Regions from separate parts of the Kitasatospora sp. NPDC051164 genome, predicted to be linked through region 1. Evidence: riboswitches for the same ligand, from Rfam matches in the RefSeq annotation. Region 1 holds a riboswitch; the other holds the start of a gene.
The links. Region 1 has a riboswitch for cyclic di-AMP ahead of ACIBEC_RS46520 (transglycosylase family protein). Riboswitches for the same ligand answer to the same signal wherever they lie in the genome.
Positions count from the first base shown of each region.

Region 1 (7,768 bases):
AGTCGCGCAGGACCAGTTCGACGGCGTCCTGCGGGTTCGTGGTACCGGAGAGCATCATCGCGTCGATCGCGAGGTTCGCGTCGATGGTGACGGTGACCTGGGCCATGTGACTCCTCCTCGGGTGCGGAGCAGCAGCTTGCCCGTTGGGGCGGCGTTTCACCACGGGTATACGCCGGAACCCCCGGGGAGGAGCGACCAGACTCTCCCCGGGGGTGGCGGGTGGTCAGCGTTCGGAGGACGACTGACAGCTGACAGATGTTGAAATCTGTTATCTGTTATTTGTTGTCCGGCAGTCGAAATCCGTCAGCTGTCGGCTGTCAGCCGTTCGCCGTACTCAGACCCGGCCGGCGAAGTCCGGGGCCCAGTTGGCGACGGTCTGCTCGCGCACGCCCGAGCTCGGGTTGGCGGCCTCGACGTACTTGCCGCCGCCGACATAGATCGCGACGTGGTAGACGCCCGAGTCCTGGCCGTTGTTGGACCAGAACAGCAGGTCGCCCGGCTGCAGGCTGTCCAGCGAGACGTGGGTGCTGGCGGCGGCCTGGTCGGCGGCGACGCGCGGGACGGAGATGCCCGCGGCGCGCAGCGCGGCCTGGGTCAGGCCGGAGCAGTCCCAGCCGCCGTTGCCGGTGCCGCCGTAGACGTAGGCCTGGCCGACCTTGGACTCGGCGAAGGCGACCGCGGCGGCCATGCTGCCGGTGGCGGTCTGGGCCGGGGCCTGGGTCTGCGCCTGGGCGGCCGGCTTGGCGGCCGGGGTCTGGGTCTGGGCCGCCGGCTTGGCGTTCACGGCACCGCCGTTCGCGGACTGACCGGACTTCTGCGAGCGGTTGAACCAGGTGAAGTCCGAGCCGGACTTGTCCGAGGAGGCGGACTGGTCGGTGGAGGCCGACTGCTGGGACTGGCCGCCGTCGCCGAAGGACAGGTGCTGGCCCGGGTAGATGGTGTTCGGACCGTCGGTCAGGGTGCCGCGGTTGAGGTCGTACAGCCGCTGCCAGCCGCCCTGGACGTTGTGCTTGTCGGCGATCGAGGACAGCCAGTCGCCCTCGACCACGGTGTAGTCGCCGCTCTGGGCCTGCTGCTGGTGCTTCTGGGTCCAGTTGCCGGTGGCAGAGTTGGTGGCGGCCTGGGCAGCGTCCTGGGCGGGCGCGGCCGGCTTGGCGGCCGGGGCCTGGGTCTGCGCCGGCTTGGCGGCGGGCTTGGCGACCGGGGCGGCGGGCGCGGCGGGCTTGGCGGCGGTCGAGGTGTCGACAGACGCCGGGGCGCCCCCCTTGGTGAGGCCGGCCTGGACCGAGCACACCGGCCAGGCGCCGGGGCCCTGCGAGGCGAGGACCTTCTCGGCGACGGCGATCTGCTGGTCCTTGGTGGCCAGGTCGGCGCGCGCGGCGTAGGCGGTGCCACCGAAGGCGGACCAGGTGCTCTGGGTGAACTGGAGGCCGCCGTAGAAGCCGTTGCCGGTGTTGATGCTCCAGTTGCCGGTGCTCTCGCACTGGGCGACCTTGTCCCAGGTGGCGACGGAGGCCGCGGAGGCGGTGCCGGAGACGAGGCACGGGACGGTGAGGCCGACGCCCGCGACGCCGATGGCGGCGATCACGCGGCGGGTGCGGCTGGACAGACGGGTGCCGTTGGTGGGCAGCATGAAGACGCGGTCCTCTCCCACGCCTGCGAGGTGAGCTGTCGGATTCGGGCTGGAGTTGCCCGGCCGCGCGTGAGCGCGGCTTCACCCCTAGCCCTGGACGTTCCGGGGAACGGTCCGGGGCGACTTACCTGTGGGTCCCCCGCTCCTGCCGTGGTGCGTTTTCGCGCTTCCAGGACATCCGACGGCAGGACTCGGCGTTGCGGATGAACTGGGTCCGTGTGGCCACGAACGGGGAGCACGTTAAGCAGACTTAAGTTCAAACTGCAAATAGCTGTGACGCGCATCACGGTTTAGTGGGAACTGCCAAAATGTCAGGTAATCATGATCGTAAATGATCGCTTTTCGGCAATGTCGTTGCGGATGCCCACAACTGTCTTCGCCTCAGGAGTGACGTGACGGTGTATTGAAGCGCGAAGCGGCGCGCTGTCCGAGCCGGGGGAGTGGCCGCGGATTCGAGCGCCGGAGAGTGCGCTCACCATTTCCTTGCAAATGGCGCCAGAACGGACATTCCCTTCATTGCTCGCTTAACTCCTGTAACTCCCGTACGGCACAGGAAAGCAGCAGGAGGGGCAGCAGGAGAGGCAACGAGAGAGGCAAAGCGAAGGGCCCGGAACGCAAGCCGTTCCGGGCCCTGTGTGCGCGCCGACCGGCGCGTGGTGTCCTTACTGTCCGGCAGGCGCCTCGGCGGCCGCGTGAGCGCGCCGGGCGCCCTCCACGACCCCCTCGGCCTCGGCGGCGGCCGCCGCGTCCGCCTCGGCCTGCGCCAGCTCCTCCGGGGACGGCGTGGGCAGCGCGGCCAGGTAGGTGGAGGCGATCAGCTGGCCGACGGTCGGGTACGCGCCCAGCGGCGCCGCCGACGGGCAGCCGGTCTCCTCGGCGGCCGTGGCGAGCAGCTCGGAGTCGGCCTCCGGCCCGATCACCAGCGGGGCCAGCGCCGGGCGCTGCGAGCCGGTCTCCTTGAGGTGGTTGACGGCCGCGGCCACCGAGCCGGGCACGTCGAGCGCGGCGGCGACGACCGGGACGGCCAGTCGGGCGGCCAGCAGTACGCCGGTGATGCCGGCTGCGGCGGCGGCGTCCTCGCCGCCGACGGTGGTCAGGACCACGCCGTCCGCGGCGGTCGCGATGGCGAACAGCCGGGCCCGGTCGGCTCGGGCCAGCCCCGCCTCGGAGAGTCGCACGTGCACGGCCTCGGCGAGCAGCGGGTGCGGGCCCAGCGCGTCGGTGACCGGCGCGCCGTACTCGGCGGCGAGCGCGTGGAGTTCGGCCAGGAAACCGTGCGGACCGGGCACCAGTGGCACCAGGACGGGCGTCGGCAGCCCGGCCTCGGCGGCCATGGCCAGGAGCTCGGCGACGGTGCGGTCCTCGCCGCCGGCGCCCTCGGCGTAGTCGCCGGGGAGGTAGCCGACCGCGGCCTGGACGCCGTTCTGCTCGCTGCGGACGATGGAGAGCAGCTCCTCGACGACCGAGCGGGACTCGGGCCCGGCGGTCGCGGGCACGGCGAGCACCAGGGCCGGCGCGTTGGCCGGGATCGCGGGGCGCTCGGGACGACGGTGGCGCCCCCGCGCACGGGAGCCTGGAGTGCGGACGGGCAGTGGCGCGCCCGGAATGGCTGCGGTGCTCATGCCGGAGATCGTAGGACATCGGCCCGTCCGGCCTGCAGTCGGCTGCCGTACGGGTTTGGCGCGGTCGCGGTGCGGACCCGGTGTGTCCGCCGTGCCGGTCCGGGCGGTTTGCCCATAATCCGGACATTCCTCACCCAACCCCGTGCGAGCACGGGCCATTGCTTTGACGTGCCCCACGTGGTGCGGCGTTGCGACTGTGGTGCGTGAGATGTCTCACAGTCCGGAGGTCGTCTGACGGAGGGTCACGGCGGCGCGACTCCCGGCATTCGAAGATCAACATTCAGCGGGGAGCCGCTCACGGCGGGTTATCGCGGCTCCGGTGATTCAGTCGACTATGTCCGTTTACGTACCGTCAGGGGAGACCCCGTGAAGAGTTCGGGGCCGCGGGTAAAAGGCCTCGTGCACCTGCAACGTCCCGTGCTGATGCACGTGCACTGCAGCTATCATCGCGTCAAGTGAGGCGTTGTGCCGGGCCGGTACGGGGCCGGTCCGTTCGTTCGGCGGTGCCGGGGGCGCCGCGCTGGACGACAACTCCGGAGCTCTTCGGGAGATTTCTATGCACGACTCGCACGACTCGCAGGACACGCACGGCTCGTACGACACCCACAACGGGATGGCCGCGGCCGATCTCACGGGGGTGGTCTGGCAGAAGAGCCGGCACAGCAACTCCCAGGGCAACTGCGTCGAGTTCGCGGCCCTGCCGGGCGGTGATGTGGCGATGCGCAACTCGCGCTTCCCGGACGGTCCGGCGCTCATCTACACCCGGGCCGAGATCGCCGCCCTGTTGTTGGGGGCCAAGGACGGGGAGTTCGACCACCTGGCGGTCTGACCGGCTGCCGTGCTTCACCATCGGGGGGCCGTCGTGGGTGCCGACACCACGACGGCCTTTGACTTTCCTGCCGTCTTTTCCGCTGCTGCCTTCCCGGCCACCGGCCGGGGCGAACCGCCGACGGGGCCTGGCGGAAGGGCCCGGGGCGTGGTCCTCCCGGGGCTTCCCTCGACCGGCCCACTCGGCCGGCTGCCGTACCCGACGTCCTGCCGGACATCCTGCCGGACATCCTGCCTGACGCCCTGCCTGACGCCCTGCCTACCGTCCGAGCTGGCATGGGAGCGGGCCCTCGGCCCGCTGTTCGACCGGCCACGCGCCGCTCGGCGCTAGGCCGAGCGCCGGTGCCGTCCACCGACGTCGACCGGTCCGCCGAGCGCGTCGAGCGCCGAGCGTGCACCGATCTCCGCGTGCCCGCCGATCTCCGGGTGTCCGTCGAGCGCGCCGCCCGCCGGCTCCGCCTCGAACATGGCCCAGACCACCTTGCCGCTGCCCAGCGGGTGCCAGCCCCAGGAGCGGCTGAAGGACTCCACCAGGTGCAACCCGCGGCCGGATTCGGCGACGAAGTCCGCTTCCCTGGCCACCGGGCCGATGCTGCTCGGGTCGCTCACCGCGCAGACCACCTGGGGTGCGCGGTGCACCAGGCTTATTCGGATCGGCAGCCGCCCGTCCGGGGTCGCCCGTGTGGGAAAGTCGTACTCGCCCTGGGCGCCGCCCGCAGGGTCGGGCCGTGCGCCGATCGCATGCCGGAGCGCGTTGGTCACGAGTTCCGAGGCCACCAGCGCGACGTCGTCGAACAGCTCCGGCAGGCTCCAGCGCCGGAGCGTGGTCCGGGCGAAGTCGCGCGCGGTTCTGACGGCTTCGAAGCGAGGAGCGAGCGTACAGGTGACCACATGGGGGTCAACCGCCAAAGCCGTACCGGTGCTCATGAAGAGCTCCTCCCATAAGGGGGCGGACACGGCTGGACCCGCCGGGGTCATGCCGGTCACCTCCGACTCGCTCGGCCGCTCGGCCGCCCCCTCGACCAGACGCGCGCGCACTCGAACGCCCGATGGCGCGGGGGGACGCCGTCGGGCCGGTGCACGGAGTCGCGCGTGGGGTCGACGCGGAGCCCGCGGGATTGCCAGGGATGTGCAGGTGCACGTGCACCATGGTGGTGTGCGCTCACTGCAGATGCAAGAGTCGATTCACGTGCAGTCGCACTATTGGCATATGCAAGCGCCGGATGCACGTGCATCCTGGTGTGCGGAGTGCAGAACTGATAGGAACATCCGTCAGTATCGGCACCGTGAGCGCTCAACTGATGGCAGACTGTGCGCTGTTTGCCCTAGGTGGAGGTTTCGACCGCATGACCACAGTTCAGCCGGGCGGCGGCTCGATGGTCCGCCGGATCCTCCTCGGCTCGCAGCTGCGTCGCCTGCGTGAGGCGCGCGGCATCACCCGCGAAGACGCGGGCTACGCGATCCGAGCCTCCGAGTCCAAGATCAGCCGCATGGAACTCGGTCGCGTCAGCTTCAAGGAGCGCGACGTCGCCGACCTGCTCAGCCTGTACGGCGTCGACGACGGCATGGAGCGGGAAGCCCTGCTCGGCCTGGTCCGCGAGGCCAACAAGTCCGGCTGGTGGCACAGCTTCAACGACGTGCTGCCGGGCTGGTTCCAGACCTACGTCGGACTGGAGGAGGCCGCCCAGCTGATCCGCACCTACGAGGTGCAGTTCATCCCCGGGCTGCTGCAGTCCGAGGAGTACGCACGGGCGGTTTTCGGCCAGAGTCGGCCGGTCATCAGCGAGGAGGAGGTCGAACGGCGGGTCAGCCTCCGCCTGCGCCGCCAGAAGCTGCTGGCGGAGGGCGCCAGCCCGCGCCTGTGGGCGGTCATCGACGAGGCCGCGCTGCGCCGGCCGGTCGGCGGGCCGAAGGTGATGCGCGGTCAGGTGCAGTACCTGATCGACGTCGCCGAGCAGACCAACGTGGTGATCCAGGTCATGCCGTTCCGTTTTGGCGCGCACGCGGGCGAGTCCGGGGCGTTCACGATCCTGCGCTTCCCGGAGCAGGACCTCGCGGACGTGGTCTACCTGGAGCAGCTCACCAGCGCGCTGTACCTGGACAAGCGGGACGACGTCGACGCGTACATCCAGGTCATGGAGCGGCTCTGCGTGGACAGCCTCACGCCGGAGCGCACCATAGACCTGCTCGCCTCGATCCTGAAGGAGCGCTGAGCCGCTGCCGTCCGGGATCCGTGAGGACCTTTCCTTGCGGATCCCGGACGGCAGCGGGTCGCGACCGATAGGCCGCCCACCCGCCGTCAACCGCGGGCCGGCGGCCTTTCGTGTTCCGGCGGATCGGTCTGCGGTGAGTCGGTCTTCGGTCGGTCGATCTGCGGTGAGTCGGTCTGCGGCGGGTCGGCCTGGGGTGGGCAGCCGAGGTGCCAGGCCAGGTCGTAGCGGCGGAAGAGGTCGGCCCGGATCGGGGCCAGCGGGATCTCGGCGCCCGGCAGCAGCACCCCGATGCAGCCGCCCATCAGCGCGCTGCGCAGCACCGCGTGCTCGGCGATCGGGTCCGGCGCGCCCCAGTCGCGGAGTAGTCCCTGCAGGATGGCGCCGAGTTGTTGCTGCTCCGGGTCCTGGATGAAGGCGCCGGTGTCCGGGTCGAGGATCAGTGCCAGGTGCGAGCGCATCACCCGGGGGTGGTCCATCGCCAGCCCGAGGACGGCGTCGATGGCGCGGGCCAGCCGGGCCTCGGGGGAGGAGCCGGGCGCCAGTTCCGCCAGCGCACCGGACAGCGACTGGTGCATCATCCGGTGCGTCGCGGCCTGCATCAGCAACCGTTTGCCGTCGAAGTAGTAGGAGAGCAGCCCGCGGGCGAGCCCGGCCCGCTCGGCGATATCGGTCAGTGTGGTGCCCGCGTAACCACGCTGGTCAACCAGCTCGACGGTGGCCCGCATGATGCGTCGGCGGGAGCGCTGCCGCATCTCCTCATTGACCGAATCACCGCGAGGTGCCATCGTGTCTGCTCCGAACGTTCGTTGGCTCCGGGCCAATATACTTGCGAAGCCGACAGCCGCCCCGCACCGTGCCCCGACGGGTGCCCCCGGCGGCCGGTACGAAGACGGCCGGCTCCACCAACACGGGGGTTTGGTGGAGCCGGCGCCATTGCCCGAGGGCCTGGAGTCGGCCGCGGGCGGGGCCCATGGGGTCAGTGCCCAGTACTCGGCACTTGGTACTCGGTGCTCGGCACTCAGTGCTCAGTACTCGGTGAGGGCTCCGGTCCGGGCTGCTGTCGGACCCGCTGACGGGTAATCATAGTCGGGCACCGGCGAAGGGATCGCGGCGCGGCGTCGGTCCACCAGCGCTCCGACCGTCGCGACCACCAGCCCGACCAGTGCGACCGCGGTGACGAACACCAACGCCGGGCGGTAGCCGTCAAGTTGGGCCTGCGGGCTGTCCCCGCCCGCGCTGCCGGCCGTGATCATCGCGGTCGCCCCGGCCAGCACCACCGCGGTGCCGACCTGGATCGCGGTGTTCACCAGACCCGAGGCCAGGCCCTGCTCCTCGTCGGCCACGCCGTCGGTGGCGGCGATGTTCACCGAGGGGAAGGCGAGCGCGAAGCCCACGCCGAGCAGCAGCATCGAGGGCAGCACTAGGGCGACGTAGGAACTGTGCTCGTCCAGCCGCAGGAAGAGGGCGAAGGC
Region 1 is NZ_JBITFB010000074.1:10,071-17,838, reverse strand. It holds gene ACIBEC_RS46525 (hypothetical protein) at 1-106, opposite strand, end outside; gene ACIBEC_RS46520 (transglycosylase family protein) at 335-1,654, opposite strand; cyclic di-AMP (ydaO/yuaA leader) riboswitch at 1,646-1,830, opposite strand; gene ACIBEC_RS46515 (hypothetical protein) at 2,296-3,255, opposite strand; gene ACIBEC_RS46510 (DUF397 domain-containing protein) at 3,812-4,084, shown strand; partial or broken gene ACIBEC_RS46505 (ATP-binding protein) at 4,540-5,010, opposite strand; gene ACIBEC_RS46500 (helix-turn-helix transcriptional regulator) at 5,430-6,296, shown strand; gene ACIBEC_RS46495 (helix-turn-helix domain-containing protein) at 6,383-7,048, opposite strand; gene ACIBEC_RS46490 (MFS transporter) at 7,322-7,768, opposite strand, start outside.

Region 2 (7,768 bases), on a different contig from region 1:
TACTGGGCGAGCCTGGAGGAAGCCCCGCAGGCCGCTTGATCACACAATCGCGGACTCTACGAAACTCGGGGCAGCTCACGGCGCCCGTCGGCTCGGGCCTGGGCCGCGAACGGCCGGTACCGGCCGTTCGCGGGGTGCCGGTTGCGCCGTATCTCGCGGCTGATGGTGGAGGGGCTGCGGCCCAGCTCGGCGGCGATCGCCCGGATTGTGGCCTTCTCCCGGAGCCGGTCGGCGATGTGAATGCGCTCGTCCTCCCGCAGGTAGCGGGACGCGCCACAGGGCGGCAGCACCGGCCTGACCGGTGCTGCCGCCCTGTTCTGACCGGAGGCGTTCCGGCCGTTGCGCCATCGCTTGCCCGTGCGGAGGTTGATGCCGACCGCACGGGCGGCTTCCACATAGCCGGCACCCTGCTTCACGAGCCGGAAGTATTCCTCCCGCTCACGCGTCAGCTTGCGACGGCCCTGCCCCGTCCGCTCCTCGCGGATCTCGAAGGTCATTGCACTCCCCAGCTGGGGTGTTGCAACGATCCCTAGAACTCAAGGACCGGTGACGGGGCCCTCGTGCGTGTGGACGTGGCCCGGGTCGAGCGGCGGGGTGGTGCCGCAGGTCCACGCGCAGTCCGGCTCGGCCACCAGGTGGTCCTCGGGGGCGAGGACGTTGCCCCGGACGGTGGCGAAGGCGATCAGCCCGCCGCCGGCCAGCAGGCCCGCGCAGATCAGCATCGCGGTGTGGAAGGCGGAGTCGACCGCGGACGGCACGCGGTAGGCGTCGCCGCTCAGTCCGGCCAGGGCCGGGAGGGCGGCCACCGCGAGCAGGCCGGCCGCGCGGGCGGCGGCGTTGTTCACCCCGCTCGCGATGCCCGCGTGCCGGACCTCGACGGCCGCCAGCACGGTGGCCGTCAGCGGCGCGACCAGCAGCGTCATGCCGCAGCCCATCACCGTGACGGCGGGCAGCACGTCCGCCCAGTAGGAGGAGCCCGGGCCGATGCGCAGCATCAGCAGCACCCCGGCGGCGCACAGCAGCGGGCCGACGGTGAGCGGGATCCGCGGGCCGATCCGCTTGCCGAGGCGCCCGGCGCGCGCCGACAGCCCCAGCATCAGCACCGTGATCGGCACCAGCGCGAAGCCCGAGACCAGCGGCGAGAACCCGGCGACGATCTGCAGTTGCACCACCAGCAGGAAGAAGACGCCGCTGAACGCCGCGTACACGCAGAGGGTGACCAGGTTCACGGCGGTGAACAGCCGGGAGGAGAACAGGCCGAGCGGCAGCATCGGATCGGGCGCGCGGCGCTCGACGGCCACGAAGGCGACGCCGAGCACCACACCGATCAACCCGCTGACCCAGACCACGGCGGACACGCCCTCCCCGGCGGCGGTCAGCGCGTAGGTGATCGCGCCGAGGGCGAACGCGGCGAGCACCGCGCCGAGCACGTCGAAGCGGCCGGTGGCGCTCTCGTCCCGGCTCTCCGGCACGTACCGCGTGGTGACCGTGATCACGGCGGCCGCGAGCGGCAGGTTCAGCAGGAAGATCCAGCGCCAGCCCGGGCCGTCCACCAGCCAGCCGCCGAGGAAGGGGCCGACCGCGGCCGACACGCCGCCGAGGCCCGACCACAGCCCGACCGCGGCCGAGCGGTCGTCAGGGTCGAAGACGGCTTGGAGCATGGCGAGCGAGCCGGGGGTGAGCAGCGCCCCGCCGATGCCCTGGACGGCGCGGGCGGCGATCAGCACCTGGATGTTCGGCGCGGCGGCGCAGGCCGCGGAGGCGGCGGCGAACCAGACCACGCCGATGAGGAAGACCCGGCGCCTTCCGTACCGGTCGCCGAGCGCGCCGCCGAGCAGGATCAGGCCTGCCAGGGTGAGCAGATAGCCGTTCAGCGTCCACTGAAGGGACGCCAGGGAGGCGCCGAGATCGGCGCCGATGCGGGGCAGGGCGACGTTCACCACGGTGCCGTCCAGCATCGCCATGCTGGAGCCGAGCACCGTCGCCAGTAGTACCCAGCGACCCTGCGCGGTGCCCAGGCGCAGGGTGCCGGCCTCGGAAGTGGCCACGGCCCGATCCTGCTCCCCGTGAGGCCCGCGTGACAAGGGTCACCGGCGGGTGTGTCGGTGGTGTGCGGTGCGTGAGCGGACGACCGCGCAGTGCCGTCGATGTCGGCGCAGGGTCGTGGATCAGTGGCGCGGGGTGAATGGATCGCATGCGCACCGTGCAGCGGATCATTCGGAGAGTCACTGCGCCCCGGGGGATGGTTGCCGATTCAAGAGATCGACATTGCTTCACCCGAACGGATGGGTTTTAGTTCAGCGACCGCCCGGCCAGTCCGGACGGATCCACCGGGTGGAACGCCGAGTCCTGCCGCTTCCCGGTGGTTCGAACTGAACTCTGTACGGCAGGAGCGGGGGACCCACAGGTAAGTCGCCGGACCGGAAGTTCGCGCCTCAGGGCGCGGCGTCCAGGGCCGGCTTGGGGTGAAGCCGCGCATGCGGCCGGGCAACTCCAGCCCGAACCCGACAGCTCACCTCGCAGGCGTCGGAGAGGAAACTTCCATGCCTGCTCAGGCTCGTCGTATCGCCCTGCCCCGCGCCGCCCGCATCGGCATCGCCACCGCCGTCACCGGTGTCTCCTTCGCCCTCCCGCTCGTCACCGCGATGAGCGCCCAGGCCCACACCGCCCCGGTCGCCCCGGCCCCGCAGGCCGCCGCCTCCACCACCGCCGCCGACGCCGCGCCGGCCCAGGCCGCGCCGGCCCCGGCCGCTCCGGCCGCCGCGCACGAGAGCTACCGCGTCGTCAGCGGCGACACCCTGTCCAAGATCGCCGACGCCAAGCACGTCGAGGGCGGCTGGCACGCGCTGTACGAGCAGAACCGCTCGGTCGTCGGCGCCAACCCGAACCTGATCTTCCCGGGCCAGCAGTTCGCGATCGCCGGCCACGCCGCCGCGCCGTCCGCGGACGTCGCCCCGGCCAAGCCCGCCAAGCCGGCCGCTCCGGTCACCCAGGCCGCTTCGGCCGCCAAGCCGCAGGCCCAGGTCCAGGTCAAGACCGAGGCCGCCAAGCCGGCCACCCAGGTGCAGACCCAGGTTCAGACCGCCGCTCCGGCCCAGGCCGTGACCGCCGCTCCGGTCGCCGCCGCCTCCGGCTTCGTCGCGCCGCTGGCCCACCCGGTGCTCGGCGAGGCCTACGGCGTGGCCGGCTCGATGTGGGCCTCCGGCCACCACACCGGCCAGGACTTCGTGGCCTCCACCGGCACCCCGCTGCGCGCCGTCGCCAACGGTGTCGTGGTCAAGGCCGGCAACGGCGGCGCCTACGGCAACGAGGTCGAGATCAAGCTCGCCGACGGCCACTACGCCCAGTACGCGCACCTGTCCGTGATCGGTGTGAAGATCGGTCAGACCGTCACCGTCGGCCAGCAGCTCGGCCTCTCCGGCGCCACCGGCAACGTGACCGGCCCGCACCTGCACTTCGAGATCCGCACCGGCCCGGAGTACGGCTCGGACATCGACCCGGTCGCCTACCTGCGCGCGCACGGCGTCGCGCTCTGACCCTGTCGGGGTTTCAGGAACCACCGCTGCTGCGGAGCGAATCGATCCTCCGGGATGGTCATGTCGGGTGACCGCTCGACCGGGTGATCGCCGTGCAGTGGACATGGGCGCGGGACACGCCCAGGCCGGCCCGGCTCGCGGGATTCAATTCCTCGCGAGCCGGGCCGGCCGCTGCCGTTTTCGGGGTCGGCGGTTCGTTTTCGGGGCGGGGTCGGGGTGGGATCGGGGTGGCGTTCGCGGTGCGCCGGTGGTGGCCCGGGCGGTACGTGAGGAGGACGCGGCCGGGCGGTGAGCCGGCGACTCAGCTGCGGTGGGCCGGTTGACCGTACCGGGCGGCGGCCAGCAGGTCGTGCATCCTGTGGCCCAAGTCCTCGGTGTCGCGGGCCGGTTCGGGGAAGACCAGGCGGACGTCGCGGTGGCCGTCGGGGTGGTCCAGGCGCAGCACCAGGCCGTGGCGGTCCAGGGCGAGCGGGCGGACGTCCGGGTTCCGGGCGAGCAGCACCGGGTCGAGCAGGCGGGTGAGGACCTCGAGTGCGTCGGCGTGGTCGTCGGCGAAGTGGGTGAGCATCGCGGCCTCGTGGCGGGCCATCGGGTCGGGGGCGGCGAGGGCGAGGTCGGCGGCGGTGACCGCGCCGGTGCCGTACGGGGTGGCGAGGACGGCGTGGGCGACGTCCACCCGCAGGTGGACGCTGAGGCTGTCGTCGGCGAGGTGGGCCAGGTGCAGCCGGCCGGCCAGGGTGAGGCGGGCGCGGACGCGGTCGCGGACGGCGACGGGGGCGACGTCGGTGACATCGAGGACGACGGCGAGGCCCTCGGCGGCGTGGGCCGCCGCGACAGTGAGCGGGGTGTCCAGCGGGGCGCGCAGCCGCAGGCGGGAGCCGTGGGCGGAGACCGGGCCGTCCAGGTCGTGCTGCTCGCCCAGGGCGCGGACGGCGAGCGAGGAGGTCGTGCTGAGCAGGCTGTGGATCCGTTCGGCGGTGGTGGGCTCGGGCACCTCGGTGTCGCCGGTTGGCAGGCTCATGGACGGACCTCCAGATAGTTAGGTGAGCCTAACCTAATATTGCTGGCGAAGCGTGGCAAGCAGGCCTCGGGGAATGCCGAGGGCCCGGACGTGCGGTCCGGGCCCTCGGGTCGGCTGGATCGTCAGGCGACGACGGCCTGGGCGTCGATCTCGACCAGCATCGGCTCCTGCGGCAGCTCGACGAAGACGGTGGTGCGGCAGGGCTTCACGCCGCCGGGCTTGACGTTCTCCTCGATGAACTCGGCGTAGACCTCGTTCATCAACGGGAAGTCCGCGCGCTTGGTGAGGTAGACGCGGAACATCACCACGTCCTCGATGGTGGCGCCACCGGCCTCGACGATGGCCTTGACGTTCTCCAGGGTGCGCCGCGTCTGCGCCTTCACGTCGCCGCGGTGGAGGTACTCGCCGGTCGCCGGATCCTGCGGGCCCTGGCCGGAGACCTGCAGGATCGGGCCCTTGCGGATGCCCTGGGAGAACATCCAGGCGGGGGCGGGGGCCCCGTCGGTGCGGATCTCGATCTTGTCGGAGGACATGGGGGTTCCTTGCTCCTTGGAGTTCTCGGCGGCTGCTTCGGACTGTCGTGATGATCCGTCAACTGTGGTCGAGTAGGCCGCCGCAGTCGGCCGACACCGCGCGGGCGGTGGCGAGCAGCTGCGGGAGGAGGTCCAGGACCTGCTCGTACGGGAGGACGACGTCCGGGACGGAGATGGAGGCGGCGGCGACGACCCGCCCGCTGGCGTCCCGGACGGGTGCGGCCACGCAGTTGATGAAGGCCTCGTGCTCGGCGTGGTCCTGCGCCCACCCCTGGGCGGCGACCTTCTCCAGCTCGGCGAGCAGCGCCCCGGGCGTGATGAGGGTGCGTTCGGTGTGCGGGGCGAAGTCGATCCCGGCCACCACCCGGCGCCGCTCGGGCAGCGGCAGGTCGGCCAGCAGCACCTTGGAGACCGCGGCGCTGTGCAGGGCGGCGCGCAGACCGATCCGGGAGTACATCCGCACCGGATGGCGGGAGTCGAACTTGTCGATGTAGACCACCTCGCCGCCCTCGTACGCGGCCAGGTGCACGGTCTGGCCGGTGGCGGCGTTCAGCTCGGCCAGGTGCGGGGCGGCGATCCGGCGAATGCCGCGCTGCTCCAGAGCCAGACCGGACAGGGCGAAGAGGCCGGCGCCCAGGTGGTAGCGGTAGGCCGCGTCGCGGTAGACGAATCGTTCATCTTCGAGGCTCTGGAGCAGCCGGAGCACGGTCGTCTTGTGGACGCCGAGCACCTCGGCGAGCTGGTCGAGGGAGCGTTCGCCCTCGCCGAGCTGGGCCAGGATGCGCAGGGCGCGGGTGACGGTCTGGCTCATCGTGCTCCGCTTCGAGGGCTGGGGTGGCTACTCATCGGGCCCAGGCCCGGCCGGCGGGCGGCGTTCGGTCGGTGGGCGGTGCTCCGTTTGTGGGGTGCGGGCGGTCGGAGGGGTGCGGGCGGTCGGCCTTGTGGGCGCCGTCGGTGGGCAGGGTCGGGCCGGTGATGCCGGCCGCGGTGACCCGGGTGGCGGCCCAGTCGGCGGCGGAGGCGTCGAGCAGTGCCGTCACGACGGCGGCGGGCGGCAGCTCGGCCTGGTCGCCGTGGGCGGTCAGCGCGCAGGCGGCGCTCAGGTGGCCGAGCCGCAGCCGGCGGCGCTGGTCCAGGCCCCGGACGGTGCCGGCCAGGTAGCCGGCCGCGAAGGCGTCGCCCGCGCCGGTGGCCTCGACCACCTCGACGGCGAGGGCCGGCTCGGTGACCGCCGTGCCGTCCCGCTCCAGGGCAATGACGTGCCGGTCGGCGTCCTTGACCACGAGGGTGGCGGGGGAGGGGAAGCGGCGGCGCAGGGCGGTGGGGTCGCCGGTGCCGAAGGCGGCCTGCGCCTCGTCGGCGCCGAGCAGCAGCAGGTCGGCGGCGTCCAGCAGCGGCGGCAGTACGGCCGGGTCCCGGTCGTGCCAGAGTGAGGGGCGCCAGTTGAGGTCGAAGCTGACCAGCCGGTCCGGGCGGCGGTCGGCGAGCAGGGCGCGCAGCAGGGCGAGGCAGTCGTCGGAGAGCGCGGCGGTGATGCCGGACAGGTGCAGCAGACGGGCGCCGGCCAGCAGTGCGGCGGCGGCCGGGTCGGCGAGCAGTGCGGGGGAGAGCGCGGCGGCCGCGGAACCGCGCCGGTGGTAGTGCAGTCGGCTGCGGCCGGGGCCGAGGTCGTGATCGTGGCCGGTGGTGCCGCCGACCTCCTTGAGGTAGACGCCGGTCGGGCGGTGTGGGTCGACCGCGACCGCCGAGACGTCCACGCCGCGGGCGGCGACCTCGGCGACGAGCCGCCGACCGAAGCCGTCGTCGCCGACCCGGCTGACCCAGGCGGTCGGCACGCCGAGCGCGGTCAGTGCGCCGGCCACGTTGGACTCGGCGCCGCCGACGGCGAGCCGGAAGTTCTCCACCGACTCCAGTGGGCCCGGGCGGTCCGGGAGCAGGACCGCCATCGACTCGCCCACGCACACGGCCGTCGGGGGAGGACCCGGGCGGGTCGGGCCCGGGGTGTCCTGTCGCGGCATGTGCTGGGCTCCTCGTCTGCGGCCGTTCCGTCGGGTGCGGGCCGGGACTCCTGAACGTGGGTCGGGTTCGTTGAGCGTGGGTCAGTTCCGTTCGGGGTGGGTCTGGGTGGGTCGGTCCCGGTCGGCCTGGGACGGTTCCGTTGACCGTGATCCGGCGCCGATGCTAGAACCGTGCTGCCAGCATGTGCAACCCTCGTTGCGCATGTTGCAACATGGCAAATGGAGGAAGACCGTGGAGCAGACCTTCGCAAGCAGCGGCACCGGGCCGGGCATCGCCGGCGGCGCGGTGGCGGCCCTGGCCGACGAGCAGCTGGACTGGCGGTTCAAGGCCGCCCCGCCGGAGTCGTGGGGCCACACCGTGCGGGAGTGGCTGGCCACCGGCCCGACCCTCTCCTCGCTCGGCACCCCGCTGCTCACCCTCGACGCTGCCGCGCTCGAGCACAACGTCCGCACCATGGCCGACTGGTGCGCCAAGGCGGGCGTCGCGCTCGCCCCGCACGGCAAGACCACCATGGCACCCGCCCTCTGGGAGGCGCAGCTCGCCGCCGGAGCCCACGGCATCACCCTCGCCAACCTGCCCCAGGTGCGAGTCGCCCGGGCCTTCGGGGTGCAGCGGATCCTGCTCGCCAACACCCTGCTCGACCCGGCAGGACTGGTCTG
Region 2 is NZ_JBITFB010000031.1:102,156-109,923, reverse strand. It holds partial or broken gene ACIBEC_RS36705 (helix-turn-helix domain-containing protein) at 66-497, opposite strand; gene ACIBEC_RS36700 (DHA2 family efflux MFS transporter permease subunit) at 537-2,048, opposite strand; cyclic di-AMP (ydaO/yuaA leader) riboswitch at 2,361-2,541, shown strand; gene ACIBEC_RS36695 (LysM peptidoglycan-binding domain-containing M23 family metallopeptidase) at 2,544-3,536, shown strand; gene ACIBEC_RS36690 (DUF2470 domain-containing protein) at 3,838-4,557, opposite strand; gene ACIBEC_RS36685 (RidA family protein) at 4,680-5,090, opposite strand; gene ACIBEC_RS36680 (IclR family transcriptional regulator) at 5,149-5,901, opposite strand; gene ACIBEC_RS36675 (sugar kinase) at 5,933-7,108, opposite strand; gene ACIBEC_RS36670 (alanine racemase) at 7,341-7,768, shown strand, end outside.
Region 2: it holds a riboswitch for cyclic di-AMP, as region 1 does, so the genes downstream of both, ACIBEC_RS36695 (LysM peptidoglycan-binding domain-containing M23 family metallopeptidase) here and ACIBEC_RS46520 (transglycosylase family protein) in region 1, are expected to answer to the same signal.